Regions from separate parts of the Streptomyces sp. NBC_01717 genome, predicted to be linked through region 3. Evidence: riboswitches for the same ligand, from Rfam matches in the RefSeq annotation. Region 3 holds a riboswitch; each other region holds the start of a gene.
The links. Region 3 has a riboswitch for cobalamin ahead of metE (5-methyltetrahydropteroyltriglutamate--homocysteine S-methyltransferase). Riboswitches for the same ligand answer to the same signal wherever they lie in the genome.
Positions count from the first base shown of each region.

Region 1: another riboswitch for cobalamin. It lies ahead of OHB49_RS29340 (prenyltransferase/squalene oxidase repeat-containing protein); the one in region 3 lies ahead of metE (5-methyltetrahydropteroyltriglutamate--homocysteine S-methyltransferase).
Region 2: another riboswitch for cobalamin. It lies ahead of OHB49_RS06135 (CbtB domain-containing protein); the one in region 3 lies ahead of metE (5-methyltetrahydropteroyltriglutamate--homocysteine S-methyltransferase).

Region 1 covers NZ_CP109178.1:6,472,496-6,476,333, forward strand. The annotation lists gene OHB49_RS29330 (energy-coupling factor transporter transmembrane component T) at 1-189, opposite strand, end outside; gene OHB49_RS29335 (SCO2322 family protein) at 186-833, opposite strand; gene OHB49_RS29340 (prenyltransferase/squalene oxidase repeat-containing protein) at 875-2,140, opposite strand; cobalamin riboswitch at 2,205-2,391, opposite strand; partial or broken gene OHB49_RS29345 (hypothetical protein) at 2,484-2,585, opposite strand; gene OHB49_RS29350 (MBL fold metallo-hydrolase) at 2,604-3,641, opposite strand.
Region 2 covers NZ_CP109178.1:1,308,680-1,312,517, reverse strand. The annotation lists gene OHB49_RS06145 (Asp23/Gls24 family envelope stress response protein) at 99-608, opposite strand; gene OHB49_RS06140 (histidine phosphatase family protein) at 859-1,455, opposite strand; adenosylcobalamin (AdoCbl) riboswitch at 1,583-1,731, shown strand; gene OHB49_RS06135 (CbtB domain-containing protein) at 1,735-1,953, shown strand; gene OHB49_RS06130 (CbtA family protein) at 1,982-2,755, shown strand; gene OHB49_RS06125 (GNAT family N-acetyltransferase) at 2,845-3,420, opposite strand; gene OHB49_RS06120 (tetratricopeptide repeat protein) at 3,563-3,838, opposite strand, start outside.
Region 3 covers NZ_CP109178.1:2,594,838-2,598,675, reverse strand. The annotation lists gene metE (5-methyltetrahydropteroyltriglutamate--homocysteine S-methyltransferase) at 1-1,350, opposite strand, end outside; cobalamin riboswitch at 1,514-1,729, opposite strand; partial or broken gene OHB49_RS11815 (3-hydroxyacyl-CoA dehydrogenase NAD-binding domain-containing protein) at 1,779-1,892, opposite strand; gene aceB (malate synthase A) at 1,889-3,481, opposite strand; gene aceA (isocitrate lyase) at 3,563-3,838, opposite strand, start outside.

The DNA of each region.
Region 1 (3,838 bases), 3.9 Mb from region 3:
CGCCGCCACGACGTAACCGGCCACCCCCACCAGCAGCCCGAGCAGCAGTGGATTGCTGGTCCGGGAGGCGGCGGTGGCCAGCCCGAGCGCCCACAGCCACCAGGCCCCCGCGGGCAGGGCGTTGCTGCGGGTCGCCTCGGGGGCACGCAGGGCACGGCCCGGCCGGGCCGTGCCGGCGGAGACGGTCATCCGCGGCGGCGGCGGGCCTGCACGACCGCGGCGACGCCGAGCAGAAGGACGGCGGCGACACCGGCGAGCACCCCGGCGGACGGACCGCCGCTGCCGCTCCCCGGGTGGGCCGAGGCGGACGGGCTCGCGGGCTCCTGCGACGTGGTGTCGGCGTGCCCGGTGCCGGAGACCTGCTCACCGCAGCCCGAGGCCGGATAGCCGGAGATCGCGCAGAGCAGTGCCTCGCTGCTGTAGCGCAGCGGCTTGGCCACGGAGGCGAGGGCCTCCGCGGCGCTCGCGTCCTCGGCGACCTGCGCGCACGCGGTACGCGGCGCGGGCGGCGTCTCCCCGTCAGGGGCGTCCGCCGCCGTGCCGGGGTCGATGACGAGCGCGACCCGCTTGCTGCCGTCCTTGGCGGGGGTGTCCGCGCAGATCGCCGCGAAGTCGGGGGCGCGGCGTGGCTTCGCCGAGTCCTGGGAGTCCTCGCTGACCGAGAACCGGAAGCCCTGCACCGCACCGTCGTCGGGCCGGACCAGCGACGGGCCCTGGGTGGCATACGCCCAGCCCGTCCCCTTGCCCTCCCAGAACGACCAGTAGCGGTAGCCGGCCGCGTGGGCGGTGCCCGCGCCGAGCACGGTCAGGACGGCGCCGAGAACGAGCAGCAGGGCGCCCGCCGTCGGCCACCCGGATCGATTCCCCGCTCGGTTCACAGCTGCGGGGTCTTCCGGCGGCTGCTGATGAGGAAGCCGACACCGGCACCGGCGGCGAGACCGATACCGACGAGCCACCACACGCCGAGACCGGCGTCGTCGCTCGTGCCGTCCTGCGCCGCGTAGTCGCTGGTGGCCGGCGAGGGTGTGTGGACGGCGGCCGGCTTCGGCCCGGTCGCGCTCAGCCGCTCGACCAGGTCGACACCGCCGAAGTCGCGGGCATCGGCGCCGGTCGTGTGCGCGGCCACGACCAACTGGGCGTAGGCGGCCGGGCCGTTCTCGGCCGCCCAGGGCGCGGCGTGCTTCTTCAGCCAGCCGAGCGCGCCGGCCGCCTTGTCCTGGTGGCCCGCGGCGGCCAGGGCGACGACCGCGTCCGCGGTGTTGCCGAAGTCGGGCTGCTCGGTGGTGTCGGTGGCGCCCGGCATCGGCGGCTGGTTCAGGTGGCCGGTCTTCGCGAGGGCACCCGCGAGATAGTGCGCACCGTTCTGGGCGGCCTGCTCGGGCTTGACGACGGCGCCCTTGTGGCAGGTGGGCGCCTTGTCCTCGGACGCGGAATTGTTCCAGGCGGCCAGCCCCTTGCCCATGGAACCGAGCACACCGGCCGCGGTGGCGTCCGCGTTGGCGGCGAGCTTGCCGCCCTTGTCGGGCTGGTACGCGAACGCGCCGCCGTCCTTGCCGCCGCACGGGATCGCCAGCTCGAGCAGCGCGTCGTACGGCGTTTTGCCGCCCTCGGTCGTCACATCGCCGAGCCGCTGGCCCCGCTTGGCCAGGGCGCCGATCACGATCGAGGTGGAGTTGGCGTCGCTGGGCGAGCCCGGGTTGTAACCCCAGCCGCCGTCCTCGTTCTGAACGGACTTCAGCCAGGCGACCCCGTTGTCGACGGCATCGCCGTGCCCGCCGACCTCGGCGAGCGCCTGGACCGCGGCGGCTGTGGCGTTGGTGTCCGTCATGGTCTTCGCGTCGCACGGTTTGCTGACATCCGCGCGGTACGAGGCGTAGGCGCCGCTGTCACACTGCTGGGCGACCAGCCAGTCGACGGACGCGGCCGCGGGGGTGACCCCTTCGAGCCGCTGGGCGATGAAGGCCAGCGACTGCCTCCAGACCCCGTCGTACGTCGGGTCCTTGGTGCCGTACAGCCCGGACGGCAGCGCGACGGACGGGGTGGGCGACGGAGACGGCGCCGCCACCGCGGCCGGGGCAGCGGCCGCACAGAGCACGGTGGCGGTGGCGGCGAGCGTTGCTGCGGTGCGGCGAACGGTCATGGTGGGCTGGGCCTCTCCTGCGGTGGGAACCGGGCACAGGCACACTCAGGCACCAGGCTCCGGCCCCGTATGCCTCGACGGTGCCGGTCACCGGGGTTCCGGTGACGCGAGCCGGTCACGACCGCGGACAGGGCATTCCGACTCACCGCTGTGTCAGCGGCTCACGGTTGCGTGGTCAGTGCCGGATTCGCACCGGCTTCCCCCTGAACGGGCATGATGACGACGCCCACACTCTACCGGGGCCTAGCCCGCCGCTTCGGGCGGAGGGGCGCCCGGAACAGCGACGTACGTCACCCGTGAGGTCGGGCCGGGTCGGGCCGGGTCGGAGCGGTGGGAGAGGAGGTCAGCCCCTGATGACGGCCGGTGCCTCATCGCGAACCGTGGCCATGGTGGCCTTGTCGCGGGCTTCGTCGTTCAGGCGGAGGAGCGGCTCGGTGTTGGAGGGGATCGTCGGCGAACCCCCTCACACCGCGATGTACGTCACCGGATCGCTCCCTGTCATCGCCTCCGCGCGCCCCAGCTTCACCAGTCGGCGGACGTGGGCCTCGGCCTCCGAGACCGCAATGTTCCGTGAGCCGTGCGGGATCTGTTCCCACGGCCGGTTCCACTCCATCCGCTCGGCCAGCTGCCACGGCGTGAGCGGGGTGGCGAGCAGCGCGAGCAGGCCGGTCAGCCGCTCCTCGTGGTGGTCGAGGAGTTCCTGTACGCGCCGGGCCGCGTCCGGGAACGCGTGCTGGTGGGCGGGCAGCACCTCGGCGACGCCCAGCCGGCCGATGCGCTCCAGCGAGTCGAGGTAGTCGCCCAGTGGGTCGGTGGCCGTCGCGTCGTCCGGGTCCTCGTACAGCCCGATGTGCGGACTGATCCCGGGCAGCAGATGGTCGCCGGAGAAGAGCCGGCCGCGGCCGGGCAGGTTCGCCGGGTGGTCCTCCTCCAGATGCAGGCAGACATGGCCGGGGGTGTGGCCCGGCGTCCAGACCGCGCGGAGCCGGCGGCCCGCCAGGTCGAGCAGCTCGCCGGGGACGATCTCGCGGTCCGGGAGGGCGGCGCGAAGGCCGGGCAGGGTGCGCATCCGGCCGGTGGCGCGGGCGGCGCGCAGTGGGGCGAGGTGGTCCTCGGGGGCGCCGACCGCGGTGAGTTTCGCCGCCAGGTAGGCCAGCCAGGTGCCCGGTTCGGACTCGCGGGTGCGGCGCACGATCGCGGTGTCCGCGGCGTGCATCGCGATCCAGGCCCCGGATGATTCGCGGACCTGGCCGGACAGGCCGTGGTGGTCGGGGTGGTGGTGGGTGATGACCACGCCATGGATGTCGGTGATGCCGACTCCGATGGCGGTGAGGCCCGCGACCAGGGTGTCCCAGGCCTCCGGGTCGTCCCAGCCGGTGTCGATCAGGACCGGGCCGCGGCCGGTGTCAAGGACGTGAACCAGGGTGTGGCCGAGCGGGTTGTCCGGGATGGGGACCTTGATGGACCACACGCCGCCGCCGTGCTCGGTCACCTGTGTCATGAGATCCCCATCTCTCGTCCCGGCATGCGGCCGTGCTGCGCCGCAACCACTGTAACGAGAACTCGTTCCAGTAGTAGCCCTGGTCGACTATTCGTCCGAGGTCGATCGCCGTCGGATCCGTGGACTCCTGGAACTGGAACTGGTATCAGTTCTGACACGGAGTCAGGTATGGAGTCAGGTGCGGAGTCGGTACGTGC
Region 2 (3,838 bases), 1.3 Mb from region 3:
GGCGGAAATCCGATGGACCTCGGGAGGCAGCCGAGGTTCAGGCCGACGACACGGCCGATGGTCACCCCCTGCGGCCAGGCGAGATCCGGTCCGGCGAATCACTGCACGACTCGCCTTTCCGGCACCTGTTCCTCCTCTTCCTCGTCGGGCAGCTTCACGTCGGTCACCGTGATGTCGACCTCTACGACCTCCAGACCGGTCATCCGCTCGATGGCGGCGATCACTTCGGTCCGGACGTCGCCCGTGAGCTCGACGATCGGGAAGCCGTATTCGACGATGAGCGACAGGTCGACCGCGGTCTGGACCTCACCGACCTCGACCTTGACACCGCCGGTGACGGACCGACCTCCCGCTCCGGGCACTCGCTCCCGCACGGTCCCCATACCGCGGGTGAATCCTCCGCCCATGCCCTGGACTCCGGGCACGCTCCGGGCCGCCAGCCCGGCGATCTTCGCCACCACGCCGTCGGCGATCGTGGTACGCCCCCGTGCCCCGGATTCCGTTCGGCGGTTCTCCCGGCGGCTTTCGCCCTGAGATCCTGCTCCGTGCGTGGACTCGGATGCCGGGCGGGTGGTCTCGGGCCGGCTCAGCTGCGTTTGATCGGTCATGGTCGGTCGCCCTTCCGAAGAGGAGGTGGGCTCGATCGCCTTGGCCATTTTACGTACGATTTGTCATCATTGCCCGGGTGGAAGGGTGTGCGGCCGGGCCCGCCGCCGCGGAGGAGGGCGGGTCGTTGTGGGGGAGTGGGGCCTCAGGTGCCCGCCCTCCGGCCGGGCAGGGGAGGCGAAGTCCGTCGTGACCCATGGTGGAGGGGGGCGTACGTGACTCCGCGATCCATCACGGAGACGGCTCCCCCGGCTACCGTCCGTGCGACGCGGTGATCTCGTCGGTTCCGGTGCTCAGGGGCCGCCCGCAACGCAGGTTCCAGCGCCCGGACCGGCCGCTGAGCTCGGACAGCGTCAGCGGGGCGACGTCCAACCGCCAGAACGCCTGCGGCGGAAGGCCCAGCGCATGCACGATCGCGGCCCGTACCGCCGCGGGTTCGACCACGGCGAGCACGCTGCCGTCGTCGGCACCCTCCCCATGCAGCGAATCCAGCCAGCCGCCTACCCGCGCGTGCAGCTCCAGCAGCGACTCACCGTCGTGCGGGGCGGCCGAGGGGTCGGACAGCCAGGTCGACACCGCCTCCGGCTCGCCCCGGCTCACCTCTGCCAGCCGCTGTCCGCGCCAACGCCCCAAGTCCCAGCCCCGAAGGGCAGGTTCGGGCTCGGACCGCAGCCCCAACGCCTCGGCGGTCCCGCTGCACCGCTCGTCCGAGCCGTGCACCCGGCGGTCTGCAGCAGGCACCGCGGCCGCGGCCGCACGCGCCCGCCGGACGCCGGACGCGTCGAGCGGGGCGTCGCCGTCGAAGCGGGCCTCGCGCAGCGCCGCGTTGAGCGCCGGTGAGATCAACATCACCCGTACCGTGAACACCCGCGTCAACTCCCTGAACTGTGGCCTCTTCAGTAAGCACACCATGGCATCCAGGGCTGTGGGGTGGGCAGATGGTGCCATGGCGGCGGGGTGCTCCCAGGCGGTATGGTCGCGACGAACATGACGACGGTGTGATGGAAGTCCGGTGAGAATCCGGCACGGTCGCGCCACTGTGAACCCGTATCCGTACGGGAAGTCAGACCCAGCACTGTCGTCTCAGGCACCACGATCGGGACGCGTGTTCCCCCAGGAGGTTCTGCCATGGCACAGACTGCTGCCCCCGCCGCCGTCGCATCACCCGCCATCACCCCCATCTCGCTGAAGGCCATTGCCCCGTGGGCGGTCTTCTTCGGCATTCTCATGCTCGTCCTGCTGTACTTCGTCGGCGCCGAGCAGGGCGCCACTGCGGTCATCTCCGGCGAGGGTGTCCACGAGTGGGTCCACGACGGTCGCCACCTGCTCGGTTTCCCCTGCCACTGACATACCGCGCAAGCCAGGGGAACCCCTCATGAACTCCATATCTGTCAGAGCCCTGCTGATCCGAGGCATGCTGGCCGGCCTCGTCGCGGGCGCGCTCGCACTTGCCGTCGCCTACTTCCTCGGGGAGTCGCGGGTCGACGCGGCGATCGCCCTCGAAGAGGCGCACAGCCACGACCACGGTGGCGGCGAGGAACTCGTCAGCCGTGCCATGCAGTCCACGGCCGGCCTCGCCACCGGTGTCCTCGTCTTCGGCGTGGCCGTCGGCGGCATCGCCGCGCTCGTCTTCTGCTACGCCCTCGGCCGCATCGGCAGGTTCGGCCCCCGGGCCACCGCCGCACTGATCGCGTTCGGCGCCCTGCTGACCGTGTATGTCGTGCCGTTCCTCAAGTACCCGGCCAACCCGCCGGCCGTCGGCAACCCCGACACGATCGGCCAACGCACCGCCATGTTCTTCCTCATGGTCGCTCTCAGTGTGCTGCTCGCCGTCGCGGCCGTCATTCTCGGCAAGCGGCTGGCTCCTCGCCTGGGCAACTGGAACGCGACGATCGCCGCATCCGCCGCCTACGTCCTCGTCATCGGGCTCGCCTACGTCTTCCTGCCCTCGTTCAACGAGGTCGGCAAGGACTTCCCGGCCGGCCTGCTGTGGGAGTTCCGCCTCGCCACCCTCGCCGTTCAGGCCACGCTCTGGACCACTTTCGGTCTGTTCTTCGGCTATCTGACCGAGCGTCTGCTGGTGCCGGGATCGGACACGGTCCCGGCGGAGGGTGGCACGGTATCCCGCACGGCCACCGCTGCCGGCTGACCGGCCGAAACACCACTACGACCGAACCCGCCAGGAGCTGCCTGGCGGGTTCGGTCGTGGTAGGGGTCCAGCCGCCCGGGTGTCCGGCGTCATGACGGACGTCGAGCCGAGACCTGGGGAGAAGGTGCGGACCCGGCGGCTCCGTCCGTCGCAGCCGCTCCGTCCCCGCGTTCGTCCGCCGATCCGGCCGTCCAGTCGATCCGGTAGTGCCTCAGCAGGTCGTCCTCCCCGACGAAGCGCATCCCGGCCGCTGCCATGACGTGCTGGGACGCGGCGTTGTCGAGGTCGGCGTCGCCCTTGACCGACGCGACACCCTCGGCACGGGCGAACTCCAGCAGCGCGCGCAGAGCCTCGGAGGCGTACCCCTTGCCGCGCATCGCCGGTATCAGGCCGTAGCCGATCGTGACCTGCCCCTGGTCGTCCGGGACGCCATGGAAGCCGACTCCGCCGATGGCGTGCCCGTCCTCGCGGAGGCGGATCTCGTACGCGCCGAACGGCTCGGGATTGCCGGTGTCCGCGCAGTGCTCCAGGAAGTGCCGCGCGCCCGCCCGGTCGCCGTCGTTGGGATAGTCAGGTGCCCAGAGGGCGTCCGGCCCGGGACGGCCTTCCACTACGTACTCCGCCTCTGCGGGGGTCAGAGGGTGGAGCACGAGCCGCGTTGTCACTAGAGCTTCCATGACTCGTCGGACTATCACGGCGGCAAGCCTCGACGCATCGGAATTTTGGCCGCTCGAAGAGGGGGTAGCGACGTGCGTAAGGGCCGACTCCCCCCGAACACGCCCGCAGCCCTACCGAAGGCGCTCCGCCTCAGACGTCCGAGTCGCCCTCGTCGTCCCAGAAAGCCCCGGACATCGCCGCAGCCATGCGCAGATGCGGTGTCGCCTCGGCCTGCCGTCCCTGCCGCTCCAACGTGCGACCGAGCATGAGCCGTGCGTAGTGCTCCACAGGGTCGCGCTCCAGCACGGCCCGCAGCTCCGTCTCGGCCTTGCCGAGTCGGGCCGAGTGGTAGTAGGCGCGGGCCAGCAGCAGCCGCGGGGCGACCTGCTCCGGCGCTTCCTCGACCAGCCCACCCAGGATCCGGGC
Region 3 (3,838 bases):
CGGGAACGATCCGATGGTGGTGGTGGGCAGCGGTGGCAGTTCGAGGTGGGCGCTCTGGGCAGCAGACCGTTCCTCGTACGGCTGGGAGCGGCGGCCGTCGGCGTCCGTGACGGCGGCGGCCCTGAACCTTACAGCCGGGTCGTGGGTGATCGGGGAGATCGCGCGGGAGGCGAGGTAGGCGCGATTGGCGGCGAGCTCCGTGGCGATGGCGTCGGTGCCCTGAGCCAGGCCCTTGGCCAGGGTGACGATCTCGTCCGTCTTCTGCCGGGCGAAGGCGAGCCAGCGAAGGACCTGCGGATCGATGTCCCGCTCAGCCGCAGCGTCGATCGGTACGTGCAGGAGGGAACAGGAGGCGGCCACATCCACCTGATCGGCGAGGCCGAGGAGCGCGCCCAGGGTGGCCAGGGACTTCTCGAGGTCGTTGATCCAGATGTTGCGGCCGTCGACCACTCCGGCGACCAGGCGCTTGCCGGTGAGTCCGCCCACCGAGGCCAGCGCGTCGAGGTTGGCGGCGCCGGCGCCGGTGAAGTCGAGGGCCAGGCCCTCGATGGGGGCTTTCGCCAGGACGGGCAGGGCGTCGCCGAGCCGGTCGAAGTAGGAGGCGACGATCAGCTTGGGGCGGTCGGTCAGGCCACCGAGGTCGCGGTAGGCACGGGCGGCGGCGTTCAGCTCGGCCGGCGAGCGGTCCTGGACCAGTGCGGGCTCGTCGAGCTGCACCCAGTCGGCACCGGCCGCGCGCAGGTCCGCCAGCACCTCGGCGTAGACGGGCAGCAGCCGGTCCAGGAGGGTCAGCGGTTCGAAGTCCGCGGCCACGCCGGGAGCCGGCTTGGCGAGCAGGAGATAAGTGACCGGACCGACGAGTACAGGCCGGGCGGCGAGGCCGAGAGCGATCGCCTCCTTGAGCTCCCCGACCTGCTTGGTGGAGTCAGTGGTGAATACCGTTTCGGGTCCCAACTCAGGCACCAGGTAGTGGTAGTTGGTGTCGAACCACTTGGTCATCTCCAGCGGCGCCACGTCCTGGGTGCCCCGTGCCATGGCGAAGTAGCCGTCGAGCGCGTCGGCTTCGACGGCCGCACGGTGTCGCTGAGGGACGGCGCCGACCATGACGCTGGTGTCCAGGACATGGTCGTAGTACGAGAAGTCACCGGTCGGCACCCCGTGGATGCCTGTGTCGGCCAGTTGCTGCCAGGTGGACCGGCGCAGATCCGCCGCGGTCCGACGGAGGGCGTCGGCGGTGACACGGCCCTTCCAGTAGCCCTCGACGGCCTTCTTCAGTTCCCGGTTCGGGCCCTGGCGGGGGTAGCCGTACACGGTGGCCCGTGCTGCCGCGGCTGCGGTCTTGGCTGTCACGGAAATCTCCTTCGCGAGATGACTCCTGAGGATCCCGGAGACGGGACACGGGCGCGAAGGGATGACGAACCGGACGGACGGGACTCGCGCCGTCGGCGCGGTCGTCCACCTGGTATGTACGCCGACCCGCCCACGAGGTCACCGGGATATCCGCACGCGATCGGTCACGTACGGGCAACGGGCAGGTCTTCGGACTCGCGGGCGCACCTGCCGAGGCAGATTCCTACTGGCCGTCGCTTCCCGGATCCGACCGGATCCAGTGCGTATGACGGCGGTCGTTCCCACTCACCGCTGCGGGGCAGTCCCGGATTTCCACCGGGTTCCCTCTTGCGACGCGCCTGCCTGGCGGACAGGGCGAACCAGCTGCACCGGCCAGACTAGAGGTCAGGCCGCTCCTGAGGCGCCGCTGTTCACATTCCGGGACAATGCGCGTCCACTTCGCACACGACGATGTCCAGGCCGGGCCGCGCGCACACCTCTGCGATGCCGGTGCCCACCCCACCGCCGCCGACCACGCCGACCCGGCGGATGTCCCGGCTCATGACCGTGCCTCCGTGCGCTCGACGATGTGTTGCGTGTAGGCGTCCGGGGTGAAGAAGAGCGGCAGCTCAGCCCTCAGAGCGTTCTGCTCGAAGAGCATCCGTACCTCGTCGAGAGCTGCCCAGGGGTACTCGGCGCCCAGGGCGGCGAGCTCGTCGTCCAGCAGCTCCAGCACCGTCTCACGGCCCACCACGCGATGCCGCAGCCATTGCCAGATCTGCACGCGGGCGATCTCGGCTGTCGCGGCATCCTCCATCAGGCCGTGCAGGGCGACCGCCCCGCTGCCGCGGAGCCAGGCGTCGAAGTACCGCAACGCCACCGCGATGTTGGTACGGACGCCCTCCGGGGTGGGCGGACCGCTGAGCTTGCGCACCGACAGGAGGTCCTTCGCTGTCACTTCCACGTCCTCGCGGGTGCGTTCGATCTGATGGCTGCAGTCTCCGAGGACGCCGTCGAAGACCTCACGGCAGACGGGAACGAGTCCTGGATGGGCGACCCACGAGCCGTCGAAGCCGTCCTCTGCCTCGCGTTCCTTGTCCAGCCGGACCTTGGTCAGCGCCACCTCGTCGGCGGCCCGGTCCGTGCCGGGCACGTGGGCGGCCATTCCCCCGATGGCGTGGGCGCCGCGCCGGTGGCAGGTGCGCACGAGCAGATCCGTGTACGCGCGCATGAACGGGGCGGTCATCGTCAGCGTGGCCCGGTCGGGCAGCAGGAAGTCGGTGCGGTGGCCGAACGTCTTGATCAGGCTGAAGAGATAGTCCCAGCGTCCGGCGTTGAGGCCGGAACTGTGCTCGCGCAGTTCGTAGAGGATCTCCTCCATCTCGAACGCGGCGGTGATCGTCTCGATCAGGACCGTGGCGCGGACCGTGCCGCGGTCGATGCCGAGCAGCTCCTGCGCCAGGACGAAGACGTCGTTCCAGAGACGGGCCTCGTAGCGGTTCTCCAGTTTGGGCAGGTAGAAGTACGGGCCCGAGCCGGCATCGATCTGGCGCCGTGCGCAATGAAAGAAGTACAGACCGAAGTCCACGAGTGCAGCCGGCACGGGTCCGCCGTCGAACTCCAGGTGCTCCTCCGCAAGGTGCCAGCCCCGCGGGCGGACCGCGATCGTCGCGACGTGGTCGCCGAGCCGGTACTCCTTGCCCTCGGGGGTGCGGAAGTCGATCCGGCGCTCCACGGCATCGAGCAGATTGAGCTGACCGCCGATGATGTTGTGCCAGGTGGGGGAGGTGGCGTCCTCGAAGTCCGCCATCCACACGTTCGCCCCGGAGTTGAGGGCGTTGACGGTCATGCCGCGGTCGGGAGCGCCGGTGATCTCCACGCGGCGGTCCGCCAGCCCGGGACCGGGCGGCGCCGCGCGCCACGACCGGTCCGAGCGGACGGAGGCGGTGGCGAGGGGAAAGTCGAGAGGGGATCCGGCGGCGAGCCGGATCGCCTGTCGTTTGCGCTCCTTCAGGAGGTCCTGGCGACGCCCCCCGAAGGCAGCTGCGAGCCGGCCGACGAAGTCGAGGGCCGCGGGGGTCAGGATCTCCTCGTGGCGATCGCCGGGTGCCGCGAGGACCCGGACGCGGTGTGTCACTGCGCTGGTGGACATCAGGTTCTCCTGGTCGGGGGAGCGGAGCGAGAGCCGGCACGGAGACGGGCGTGCCGGCCCACGGACTGGAGCCCGAGAGGCCTAGTGGAACTGCTGCTCCTCCGTGGAGCCGGCGAGCGCGGTGGTCGAGGAGGCGGGGTTCACGGCGGTGGAAACGAGGTCGAAGTAGCCGGTCCCGACCTCGCGCTGGTGCTTGACGGCAGTGAAACCTTGCGACTGCGCGGCGAACTCGCGCTCCTGGAGGTCGACATAGGCGGTCATGCCGTGCTCGGCGTAGCCGCGTGCGAGGTCGAACATCCCGTGGTTGAGGGAGTGGAAGCCGGCCAGGGTGATGAACTGGAAGCGGTAGCCCATCGC